Regions from separate parts of the Marinobacter antarcticus genome, predicted to be linked through region 3. Evidence: predicted binding sites of a transcription regulator. Region 3 holds the regulator's gene; each other region holds the start of a gene.

Region 1 (4,179 bases), on a different contig from region 3:
TGAATGCTTCCGATGAACACGATGAAAGGTGCTGTACACATAGCCAGCGCCTGTGCCGCCACCAGAACCCATACGTTAAAGGGCATTACTCATTTCTTCCTGTAGATGATTCCAGGCTGGCACTGCACCATCTCGTAAAGATCCGGTAGGCCGTTAAGGGATTCCGAAGCACCCAGTATCAGATAGCCACCGGGATTCAGCGTGGCATGAATGCGGGTCAGGATGTCTTTCTTCAGGTCTGCGGAGAAGTAGATCAGCACATTCCGGCACATCACTATATCAAACTTGCCCAGCATGTAGCGCTCGAGCAGGTTTAGCTCCTTGAACTCAACCATGCTTTTGATCTGTGGCCGGATCTGCCAGCCACCATTTGCAGAAGGTGTGAAGAACTGTTTCTGGCGTTCCGGCGACAGCCCACGGCCAATGGCGATCATCTCGTATTCACCGCGGCGCGCCACCTCGAGTACGCTTTTCGATATATCCGTCGCTGTAATTTTTACATCACGGAGTTTCCCGGGCTTCTGGCGCCTGAACTCATCGACGATCATACCTGCCGAGTACGGCTCCTGCCCTGTAGAGCATGCAGCCGACCAGACTCGTAAGGGCGCGAGAGAGGAGCGCGCCGCAAATTCCGGAAGCAGCTTTTCCTGCAGAATACGGAACGGATGATTGTCCCGGAACCAGAGAGTTTCGTTGGTGGTCATAGCATCTATTACCACCTCCTTGAGGCTGGCCCGCCCCGGCCTTTTCAGGCGTTCAAGTAACGCCCCAAGAGAATTCAGCCCATTCTCTTCCAGAACCCGCCGTAACCGGCTTTTCACAAGGTATTGTTTGTTGTCTCCCAACAAAATACCACACGCATCCTGCAGGAACGATTTGAAGGCTTCATATTCCTGTGGGGTAATTTCCGCTTTCATTGGCTCTCAGTTCTTAATGAATTACCGGATGAATAAAGGGTCAGCTCTGGTCGACGATTTCCATGATTCGTTCAGCGAGCTCATCAGGGCTGAATTTTGCCATAAAATCATCCGCGCCGACTTTCTGTACCATCGCTTTGTTGAATACGCCACTCAATGAGGTATGGAGCATAACAAACAGATCAGCGAGTGCGGGATCACTCTTGATCCGGGTAACCAGTGTATACCCGTCCATTTCGGGCATTTCTACATCGGAGATTATCAGTGAAAGAAGGTCCTTTGCTTTTGAGCCGTCTGCCGTAATTTCTTTGAGGTATTGGAGGGCCTGCTTACCATCATTCCGAGTTACCACTTCCATGCCAATCGCTATAAGGCAGCGCTCTATCTGGCGGCGTGCCACCGCGGAGTCATCAACTACCAGAACCGGCAGATGCCCCGAAACCCGCTCAGCGCTTTTGCTCAGAATTGCTTCGGTTACATCCTCCCGGAGAGGAGAAACCTCTGAAAGAATCTTCTCTACATCTATGATTTCAGCCAGTTTATCATCGATTTTCGTGACCGCCGTAAGGTAGATATCCTTACCAGTGCCCTTGGGGGGAGGAAGAATATCTTCCCAGTTCATGTTCATGATGCGGTCTACCGCGGTTACCAGGAACCCCTGAGTTTTGCGGTTGTACTCGGTAATAATCACAAAGCTGTTGGGCAGGTCTTCCTGAGGAATACCCGGCAGACCAATAGCCATACCCAAATCAATTATCGGGATTGTTTCGCCCCGGGTGTGGGCCACACCGCGAACTACCGCACGGCTGTTAGGTATGGAAGACAGTTTGGGGCACTGCAGCACCTCCTTAACCTTAAACACATTGATGCCGTATATCTGTCGCCCACGCAAACGGAACAGAAGAAGTTCAAGGCGATTCTGCCCGACAAGCTGCGTACGCTGGTTAACACTGTCCAATACCCCTGCCATAGCAGTCTCCTCTGGCCGGCCGGAAGCACCGGCATGCATTTTGCTGTTCTTTAGAATGAGTTGCCTGGATGACAGAATAACGTCGCCCAAAAGCGGATTAACCAGTTTAACGGCCGGAATACCGCAATCCTTAGGCATTTACATGCGTAATTTTGCCGTAATACTGACAGCATAGGACAAACCAGGACATATGCGCACCACGCTTTTAGTCTCGCTCATATTCATGTCGGCCTTGGCCACCCCTGTGCTGGCAGAAACGACTGCGGATGATATTCGCCTGGCGACCACATCATTTCTTGCTGCCTTTGGCCGCACCCAAGCCAAAGAGGGTTATAAGGTTACGTTTGAGACAGGCGGTATCGATAGCAGAATTGCCCTCGCACCTTGCTCGGCCCCTCTTGCTGTGGAATTTACCGGTGATCCCTGGAAAAGTGAGCATCCCTCTATACAGGTAGCCTGCAGCGGCGAGCGACCCTGGCGTATGTTCGTAACAACCACGGTTTCGATCAGTGGCCCCGCGCTGGTTGCAGCCCGTCCTTTCGGACGGGGTGAGCGGATAACAACCGGCATGCTTAAAACCCGTTCTGTCGTCGTTAATGCCACCCGACGAGGAATAATGACCGACGTTGACCTTATAGAAGGCATGGTTGTTCGCCGACCGGTAAATGCGGGCTCGGTTCTGACGCCGGATCTTCTTGAAGCACCTGATGCCGTTACGCGGGGCGACCATGTTATTATCACTGCCCGCAGCGGATCCTTTTCGGTTCGTTCCCGTGGCAAAGCCCTGGCTAACGCATCCATTGGCGAGCAGGTTCTGGTAGAAAACCTTGCCTCGTCTCGCACCGTAAGGGCGAACGTTACTGCACCCGGCCACGTCGAGGTGCCAATGTAGTGGTCTCTGCGACTATTGACTGGCAGATTCTTTCCGCCGGCAAAAAACTGCCACCGGATGACCGCCGTCGCAAATACCCGTCATGAATGTGACGAAATGTTAACAAAAAGCATATATCCGCCCCTAAAGTATGCCGGCATTGTGCCGTTAAGTGGATATAAACCCGAGTCAGCCCACGTATGTGCGGCTCAACTGTAAAGCAGGTAATGATATGTCAGTTGACTTAAATGGAATTGGCCAAGGCCAGGTCAACACCCAGAGAACAACGGCCGACAAGCCCGCCACCAGCCAGAATACCGGGAAAACGACCCCGGAACAGGCCAATGCCAAGGCCCAGAGTGCGCGCGGCGAGAACGTAAACCTGAGCAGTCAGGCCAAGAATCTTAAACAGCTTGAACAGAAGCTGGGAGATTATCCTGAAATGGATGATGGGCGGATTGAAGAGATTCGCTCAGCGCTCGAAAACGGCACCTATAAAGTCGATGCAGAAAAATTGGCCCAGAAAATGCTTGATATGGATAAAAGCATTTTCGGGTGAGTAAATCATGGCTGCAATTGATGATCTGAAGAATCTCCTTTCCCTGGATGTCCGCCAGCTTGAAACTCTGGCGGAGATTCTGCAAAAGGAGAAGTCCTGCCTGTCCGGTTCTGATACCAAAGTTCTCGAGACACTGACTCAGGAAAAGAACGCCGTTCTCGGAGAAATACGGGAGCGCGCAAAGCAAAAGATCCGCACACTTGTAGCAATGGGGTTCCGGCCAGACAGCGGCGACCCTTCCCGCTTTATCCGCAGCGCCGGCCTCAATGATCTTTACGCCCTCTGGCAGGAAGCTGATACAAAGCTTCGGGAATGCCACATTCTTAACGAAAACAACGGGCGGATTATTAACCATCTGCAGAAGCGCCTGACCCGGCTTACGGACATCTTCAGGGGCGCCTCCGGCCAACAGAAGCTATACGGCGCCAAGGGCCAGCAAACAACCGTATCAAGCCGCACGGTTCTTGCCAGCGCCTGATCAGCGCGCCGCACTCACCAGAGACACTCTCCGCCATACCGGCAATGAGGCCAATGCGGTCAAGCAGCGAGCTATCGTCAATTCTGCGCTGGCGTGCTTCTCGAACAATGAATCAAATCTGTTAAGATCGAAATACGATCAAGTCCATGTGATTATTGCAGGAACTCTACCTGCCGCTAACCGACTGAGAGCCCCGGAAATGACAAATTTGGTAAAACCACTGACTAACGTGATGCACGTCCTGATTATGATTCTAGGTTTGTCCTTTTTAACGCTTCAGGCCCACGCCCAGACCGACACTACTGACACGAAAGCGGCGCTGCCGAAAGTACGGATCCTGACCAGCGAAGGTGCCATTGAACTGCAACTCCGCCCGGATGTCGC
Region 2 (4,179 bases), on a different contig from region 3:
ACCACAGAAGGGCGAATCGTTGACCTGGAAGGTCATGGACACGGTGGGCTCGTCTACCGTCAGCGGTGGCAGAGCCTCTACATTATTCATATCACACAGGGTGTCTGAGATATGCAGCTGATCCAACCCACTGATACAGACGATGTCGCCAGCCTGGGCTTCGTTCACTTCAACCCGATGCAGACCGGAGTGGCCCATGATCTTCAGAATACGGCCCTGACGTTTCTTGCCATCTGCGCCGATGGCAACCACCGGGGTATTGGTTTTCACCTTGCCGCGGGCGATACGGCCGATACCGATCACGCCCAAAAAGCTACTGTAGTCCAGCTGCGAGATCTGCATCTGGAAAGGGCCATCCATATCCACCGCAGGCGCAGGCACGTGATCGACGATCGCTTGGAACACAGCGTCCATGTTGTCACTGAGGTCTTCATGATCCAGACCGGCAACACCGTTCAGCGCGCTGGCATAAACAATGGGAAAGTCCAGTTGCTCGTCGGTAGCGCCCAAGCTGTCAAACAGATCGAATACCTGATCTACAACCCAATCCGGGCGCGCGCCCGGGCGATCGACTTTATTGACCACAACAATTGGGCGCAGCCCGGCCGCGAACGCTTTCTGGGTTACGAAGCGTGTCTGCGGCATGGGCCCGTCGATGGAATCGACCACCAACAGCACACAATCGACCATGCTCATCACCCGCTCTACTTCGCCACCAAAATCCGCGTGGCCCGGGGTGTCTACAATATTGATATCGTAGCCGTTCCATTTCAGCGCAGTGTTTTTGGCCAAAATGGTGATGCCACGCTCTTTTTCCTGATCGTTGGAATCCATGACGCGCTCGTTCTCGAGCTCTTTGCGATCCAGAGTGCCGGACAAGCGCAGCAGCTTGTCTACGAGCGTGGTTTTACCATGGTCAACGTGGGCAATAATGGCAATATTACGAAGTTTTTCAATCACAAAATTATTCCTGCGGCATGCACTCAATGACCTGAGAGGGTCGTTCGCAGGCGAGGCCCGCGCATGCCATCTCAAATCCGTAAAATGAACTCATCCACCGAAACCTGCAGGTCCGGCGCCTCACATGTGTCTACCAGATCGATAATCCGGGCACATGCGGAGAAAATGAAGCGGCGCGCAGTATATCGAAAACTCTGCACCGTTTATATGAAGAAGAACGCCTATTTCTTAATCAGTTTCATTTGGCGAACGAAGCGCACCATATTGGGGCGTATCCGTAAGCGACCCTATAAATATGCACCATTCTGGTTCAACACTGCGCTGCCGGGGCAGATCAATCACCTGAATTCATTCAAGCGAGCCGGCTGGAGACGCGGCACCCGATCGCAAAACCGCTGCTGCAGGGCGGCCGGTCAAAACTGGCAAGCACCTTGCTTTGAATCACGTATCAGGTTTTTCGAGCATCTGTAAAACCAAAATATGAAGGTAAGAATCAATAGCTTTTGCTAAGCTGCGCAGGCCTGAACAACAAACCGGAATTCAGCCCCTCAGAGCAATCCGGAACATGATCACGAATACACCCGCAGTGCGGGATTACTTACGGAGCATTCACAATGTCCAAGACAGTTGATTTGATTAAAGAACACGAAGTGAAATGGGTCGATATGCGCTTCACCGACAGCCGGGGCAAAGAACAGCACGTCACCATTCCTGCAACTGAGGTCGATGAGGACTTCTTCGCTGAAGGCAAGATGTTTGACGGCTCCTCCATCTCCGGCTGGAAAGGCATCAACGAATCCGACATGATCCTGATGCCGGACGACAGCAGCTCCGTTCTTGATCCGTTCACCGAAGAAAGCACCATCAACATTACCTGTGACATTGTTGAGCCTTCTACCATGCAAGGCTACGAGCGGGATCCGCGCTCTGTTGCCCGCCGGGCCGAGGAATACCTGAAATCCACCGGTATCGCAGATGGTGCTCTGTTTGGCCCTGAGCCCGAGTTCTTCGTCTTCGATTCTGCAAAGTGGAAAACCGACATGCAGGGTTCCATGTACTCGCTTCACTCAGAAGAAGCAGCGTGGGTCTCCGGCGACGACTTTGACAAAAACAACATTGGCCACCGGCCAGGCGTAAAAGGCGGCTACTTTCCGGTACCTCCGGTGGACAGCCTGCACGACCTGCGTGGCGCCATGTGCGCGGCGATGGAATCCATGGGCCTGGTTATTGAAGTTCATCACCACGAAGTGGGCACTGCGGGCCAGTGTGAAATCGGTGTTGGCGCCAACACGCTGACCAAGAAGGCCGACGAGGTCCAGATCCTGAAATACTGCGTGCACAACGTGGCACACGCCTACGGGAAAACAGCCACCTTCATGCCCAAGCCCGTGGTCGGCGACAACGGTTCCGGCATGCACGTACACATGAGTCTGAACAAAGACGGCAAAAACCTGTTCGCAGGCGACAGCTACGCGGGCCTGAGTGAAATGGCGCTGTTCTACGTTGGCGGCATCATCAAGCACGCCAAAGCTATTAACGCGTTCACCAATCCGGCTACAAACAGCTATAAGCGCCTGGTTCCCGGGTACGAAGCGCCGGTTATGCTGGCTTATTCTGCGCGCAATCGCTCTGCGTCCATCCGCATTCCGTATGTAACCAGCCCGAAAGCCCGCCGTGTCGAAGTGCGCTTCCCTGACCCGGCTGCCAACCCATACCTGGCGTTTGCTGCGCTGATGATGGCCGGCCTGGATGGTATCCAGAACAAGATTCACCCGGGCGATGCCATGGATAAGGATCTGTACGACCTGCCCAAAGAGGAAGCCCTCAGCATCCCGAAGGTTGCTGAAACTCTGCAGGAAGCACTGGATTGCCTGAAGGAAGACCATGAGTTCCTGACCCGTGGCGGCGTCTTCACTGAAGATATGATCCAGGGCTACATCGATCTTAAGCGTGGCGAAGTTGAGCGTATCAACATGACCACTCACCCGGTTGAATTCGAACTGTATTATTCTTGCTAAATCCGCCCCGGTGGTTCCTGCTAAAATTGCTTTAGGCAATTAGCAGTATCTGAAGCCTCGCTCACAAAGAGCGGGGCTTTTTTGTGGGGCCGCCCTTAACGATATGTAACCAACATCTCTCCCTGCTGCATTGAAAAGGCGTGTCCGGCCATTGATAATCAGTAAAAATACTAAGACAGGTTGTGCTTATGAACCCAAGGCTTGGAATGACCGCAGGGCTATTGCTCCTGATCGCAGGGCCCGTGGCCGCAGAGGTTTACCGCAATGTGGATGCCCGGGGCAATGTAACCTTCTCCGACGAACCGTCGAAAGGCGCAGAGACTGTGAAGGTGAAGCCGGTTACGACAATTACCCTCCCCAAACCGCAAAACGTCAGGGAAACCGACAAACTCAGGGAGGAAGTAAAACGGGAAGGCTCGGTTTATGAGAGCGTCTCGTTCACCTACCCTGAAGATGAACAAGCATTCTACAGCGGCAGTGGCGACGTGCGCTTTGAAATGCGCAGCACGCCAGGCCTTGAGCCAGAGCACAAATACGAAGTAACGCTGGATGGTCAGCCAGTTGGCCAGAGCGCTTCCGGCGCTGTGACCGTTAACAATATATTCCGGGGCACACACGAGGCCGGCATTCACATTGTGGACAGAAATGGTGTCCAGATTAAATCCGGCAGCCCAATTCGGTTCACTGTTCATCGCCCTTCTACTCAGAATTAGCGCCAAGCCACCGCACCAATTTGGTGCGATGGCACTGCAATTGTGCTAATCTCCAGGCAGCATCGGGACTAAGCGTTCAGGCTGCCCGACTCCTTTCGTTGCAGACCCGCCCTGAAATAACGCGCCTTCGGGTTGCTTGCCCAAGCAGCCCGGCCGTCCTCCGAAATTGGTTCAGTTTTTGCTACTTCCTGTTACAGCGGTTAAGCGAGATACAGGGAGCGCATGGCAAGACACCCCTCCGGCTTAAACCAACAGGAAGCACGTATGGCAAACTCACCAGCCAACGCAAACAGGTACAAGGGCATGCTGGACAACCTCACGACCGCGGTTCTTGTGCTGGAGAGCGATTTGATAATCCGGTATCTGAACCCAGCGGCAGAAAGCCTGCTTGAAACCAGCATGACCCATAGCTCAGGACTTCATCTCCGCGACATCCTTCTTGGTGCAGAGAGCACCCTCAACACCCTGCGCACTGCAGCTGAATCGGG
Region 3 (4,179 bases):
AACCCGTTGCCAGCGGCGAAGGTGAAACCGATGCCAAAGCCCGGAACATCACCTGGTCTGCCTCAGACAAACAGCTCACCTTTGAACGGGAGGCTGTGATTGAGCAGAATGGCAACATATTCCGCGGCGACATTATTCATTACGATACCGAGCAACGGGTGGTCACCGCAGCAGGCAGCGAAGATACCGGCGCTGGCCCGGGCCGGGTTGAGATGGTCATTCAGCCCCGCGGCAGCAGCAACTCCACAAAATAACGGCAAACAGGGATCCGATGGCAGTTCTCAGAGCGAGCAACCTGGCAAAAAGCTATAAGCAGAAAAAAGTGGTCATTGATGTCTCGCTGGAAATTCGCAGCGGTGAAATCGTCGGCCTGCTCGGCCCGAACGGCGCCGGCAAAACCACCTGCTTTTACATGATCGTGGGGCTGGTAAACGCCGATAACGGCCGCATAACCATCGACAGCCAGGATATCACGTCTCTGCCCATGCATGGCCGGGCCCGCAAAGGCATCGGCTACCTGCCTCAGGAGGCTTCGGTGTTCCGCAAGCTATCCGTGCGGGATAACATCATGGCGATTCTGGAAACCCGAAAGAACCTCGGCCGTGCTGAACGCCTGAGCAAGCTCGAACACCTGCTGGAAGAGTTTCACATTACCCACATCCGCGACAGCCTGGGCATGGCACTCTCCGGGGGCGAGCGGCGCCGGGTGGAAATTGCCCGTGCCCTGGCAATGGAGCCTGCCTTCATTCTGTTGGACGAGCCGTTTGCCGGGGTAGATCCCATCTCTGTCAGTGATATCAAGCAGATCATCCGCCACCTCCGGGACAAGGGCATCGGCGTTCTGATTACCGACCACAACGTGCGCGAAACACTGGATATCTGCGAGAACGCTTACATTGTTTCTGGTGGCCACATTATCGCCTCCGGAAACTCCGAAACCATTCTCGCCAATCAACAGGTTAAAGAAGTGTATCTTGGCAACGAATTCCACCTGTAGCATCTGTTTTCGGCATCCGGATACACCCGTTCGATTGTTTTGCTGACCCGGAGCAAGTAAACTCGGCAAAGAACTTGCAAGGGTACTCAAAAATGGCGGCAAGTTGCCGCCATACATAGATTTTTTAGCCGATGCAAGAAATTCAGAGCGGGTATGAGTGACGGATCCTGAGCGATGGTTATGAAAGCCTCATTACAATTAAAGCTGGGTCAGAGCCTGACAATGACGCCCCAGCTGCAACAGGCGATCAGGCTTCTGCAGTTATCAACTCTCGATCTTCAGCAGGAAATCCAGCAAGCCCTGGAATCCAATCCCCTGCTGGAAGCTTCGGAAGATGACGACCAAACTGAAACGCCGTCAGCCGACGGTGATCAGAATCAAGACAACACCGCTAACGAAACATCTCCTGAGGCGTCTGCCGAGGCTGCCACCTCCGACTGGGATGAGAGCGAAAGCGGCCCGGACTGGCAATCTGAAAACGAAATCCCGGATACGCTTCCCGACGATCTTCCCGTCGATACCGCCTGGGAAGATGTTTACCAGTCCGCCCCCGCCCCGGCTGCGCGGAATGACGACGAAAGCGACCACGATTTCGAAACCCGGAACTCACCGACCGAAACCCTCAGGGATCACCTTGAGTGGCAGCTCAACCTCACACCTTTGAATGAACGGGATCAGGCCATTGCTCACGCCCTGATGGATGCGGTAGACGAACGGGGGTATCTAACCAGCTCTCTTGAGGACATATACGCAGGCCTGACCGACGATGCTGATGAAGACCCTCTTGAGATGGATGAAGTGGAAGCCGTTTTACGCCGGCTACAGTACTTCGACCCGCCAGGGGTTTTTGCCCGGGATCTTCAGGACTGCCTGCTTATCCAGCTTAACCAGCTGCCCCCGGAAACCCCCTGGCTCGCCCAGGCCCGGCTCGTCATCACCCATTACATAAATCTGTTGGGCAACCGCGACTACGCCCAACTGCTTCGCCGCAGCCGCCTTAAAGAAGATCAGTTGCGCGACGTACTTGCGCTGATCACCAGCCTCAACCCGCGGCCGGGTGACATCATCGACCGCACAGAGCCGGATTACGTTATTCCCGATGTCATCGTGCGCAAACACAACGGCCGCTGGCGTGTGGAACTGAACCCCGAAATTGCTCCGCGCATACGCGTGAATGCCAGCTATGCTTCATTAATAAGACGAGCCGATAGCAGCGCCGATAACACCTATCTCCGCGACCAGCTTCAGGAGGCAAAGTGGTTCATAAAAAGCCTGCAAAGCCGGAACGAAACACTGCTGAAGGTTGCCACACGTATTGTCGAGTATCAGCAGGGTTTTCTGGATCACGGGGAAGAAGCAATGAAGCCGCTGATTCTCTCGGATATTGCCCAGGTTGTGGAAATGCACGAATCCACTATTTCCCGTGTAACCACGCAGAAATACATGCACACACCGCGGGGCATTTTTGAACTGAAGTACTTTTTCTCCAGCCACGTCAGCACCGACGAAGGCGGCGAATGCTCCTCAACCGCGATCCGCGCCATGATCAAAAAGCTCATTGCAGCGGAAACACCGAAAAAGCCGTTGAGTGACAGCAAGATTGCGGCCATGCTTGGAGAAGAGGGAATCAAGGTGGCTCGGCGCACGGTTGCAAAATATCGCGAGGCGATGCACATTCCGCCCTCGAACGAACGCAAGCGCCTGGTTTAAACCGGGCACCGCTGGCCGGTTCACACGGATTTCGCTGACGCAGCCACAAGCGCCAGCACTCAGCCCGGCTCCTGGAGCCGGGACGGATGACAACAGGAGACGTCTATGCAACTCAATATTTCAGGCCATCACGTAGAACTGACTCCCGCCCTGAAGGACTATGTATCCGAAAAGTTTGAACGACTGGAGCGGCACTTTGACCACATCAGTAATTGCCAGGTAACACTGGAAGTGGATAAGGTTCGTCAGATCGCGGAGGCTACGCTTCACGTGGTGGGTGGTGAGATTCACGCAAAGGCGGAAAGTGAGGATATGTACGCAGCTATCGACGGCCTCGTCGACAAGCTTGATCGACAGATCCTCAAGCATAAAGAAAAGAGTGTGGACAGGATGCATGGAAACGCAGCCCGCTAGGCGGCTGTTTTCAGGCATGTCATCTAATCAAGCTGCGGCGCGGACAACGTGTCGCAGCTTTTTTTAACGGAAGCGCGGTCGATTCATGAGCGACACATCCCTGACAATAGACAACATTCTTGCACCGGAACTGACCCTGTGTAAGGTACCCGCATCGAGTAAAAAGCGGGTTCTGGAGTTCATTGCCGAGCAGATCCGTCAGCACAATGATTCACTCGGAGAGGGTCAGATTTTCAACAATCTGATCGCTCGTGAGCGACTGGGCAGCACGGGAATTGGTCAGGGAATCGCCATCCCCCACTGTCGGCTGGAAGGGCTTGAACACGTGATCGGCGTTCTGATAACTCTGGAAGAAGCCGTCGAGTTTGATGCTATTGATAACCAGCCGGTGGATCTTGTGTTTGCACTTGTTGTGCCCAAGGAAGCCACCAGCGAGCATCTTGAGCTACTGAGCCAGCTCGCAGAGAAATTCAATGAGCGCACCTTCTGCGACCGCCTCAGGCAGTGCGAAGATGCGGGTACGCTTTACCAACGCATGACCGCCGCAAGCGGCTGATATCCACTCTGGTAACAGGCTGTTTCACCATGAAGCTGATCATCGTCAGTGGCCGGTCCGGCTCCGGCAAGAGCACCGCTCTTCACGTACTGGAAGACCTCGGATACTACTGTATTGATAACCTGCCGATCGGACTTCTGTTCCCTCTCACCCGGGAAGCCGCCAACCAGAGCGCGCCTGGGCGGCTCGACAAGATGGCCGTCAGCATTGATGCCCGCAACCTGTCTGGGGAGCTGGGCAATTTTGAGGAGATTTACCGCAAGCTTCGCAGAGACGACATCCAGGCCGAGGTCATCTATCTGGATGCGGATGAACAGTCCCTGCTACAGCGGTTCCACGCGACCCGTCGCAAGCACCCCCTCAGCGATGATAAAACATCTCTCAGAGAGGCCATCACTAACGAAAAGATTCTGCTGGAACCCCTTTCCAAACTGTCGGATCTCTACATCAATACCACGGGCCTCTCGATGTACGAACTTCGGGATATGGTGAAACAGCGGGT

Evidence for each region. The regulator sigma-54, encoded in region 3, starts transcription at its own class of promoters, with help from an activator protein. The targets are predictions, from matches to a motif close to ANTGGCATNNANNTTGCTNT.
Region 1: flgA (flagellar basal body P-ring formation chaperone FlgA) is a predicted target of sigma-54. The motif match lies at 1,915-1,934, and genes of this name have one in related genera.
Region 2: glnA (glutamate--ammonia ligase) is a predicted target of sigma-54. The motif match lies at 1,379-1,398, and genes of this name have one in related genera.

Annotation. Positions count from the first base shown of each region.
Region 1 is NZ_FRAQ01000002.1:318,711-322,889, reverse strand. Features, by position in the region: gene BUA49_RS12835 (MFS transporter) at 1-86, opposite strand, end outside; gene BUA49_RS12830 (CheR family methyltransferase) at 90-917, opposite strand; gene BUA49_RS12825 (chemotaxis protein CheV) at 958-1,887, opposite strand; gene flgA (flagellar basal body P-ring formation chaperone FlgA) at 2,078-2,779, shown strand; gene flgM (flagellar biosynthesis anti-sigma factor FlgM) at 2,991-3,317, shown strand; gene BUA49_RS12810 (flagella synthesis protein FlgN) at 3,325-3,795, shown strand; gene BUA49_RS12805 (peptidylprolyl isomerase) at 4,043-4,179, shown strand, end outside.
Region 2 is NZ_FRAQ01000005.1:125,070-129,248, forward strand. Features, by position in the region: gene typA (translational GTPase TypA) at 1-960, opposite strand, end outside; gene glnA (glutamate--ammonia ligase) at 1,575-2,978, shown strand; gene BUA49_RS16945 (DUF4124 domain-containing protein) at 3,167-3,691, shown strand; gene glnL (nitrogen regulation protein NR(II)) at 3,956-4,179, shown strand, end outside.
Region 3 is NZ_FRAQ01000001.1:1,733,811-1,737,989, reverse strand. Features, by position in the region: gene lptA (lipopolysaccharide transport periplasmic protein LptA) at 1-254, shown strand, start outside; gene lptB (LPS export ABC transporter ATP-binding protein) at 272-997, shown strand; gene BUA49_RS08165 (RNA polymerase factor sigma-54) at 1,178-2,707, shown strand; gene hpf (ribosome hibernation promoting factor) at 2,813-3,121, shown strand; gene ptsN (PTS IIA-like nitrogen regulatory protein PtsN) at 3,207-3,677, shown strand; gene rapZ (RNase adapter RapZ) at 3,707-4,179, shown strand, end outside.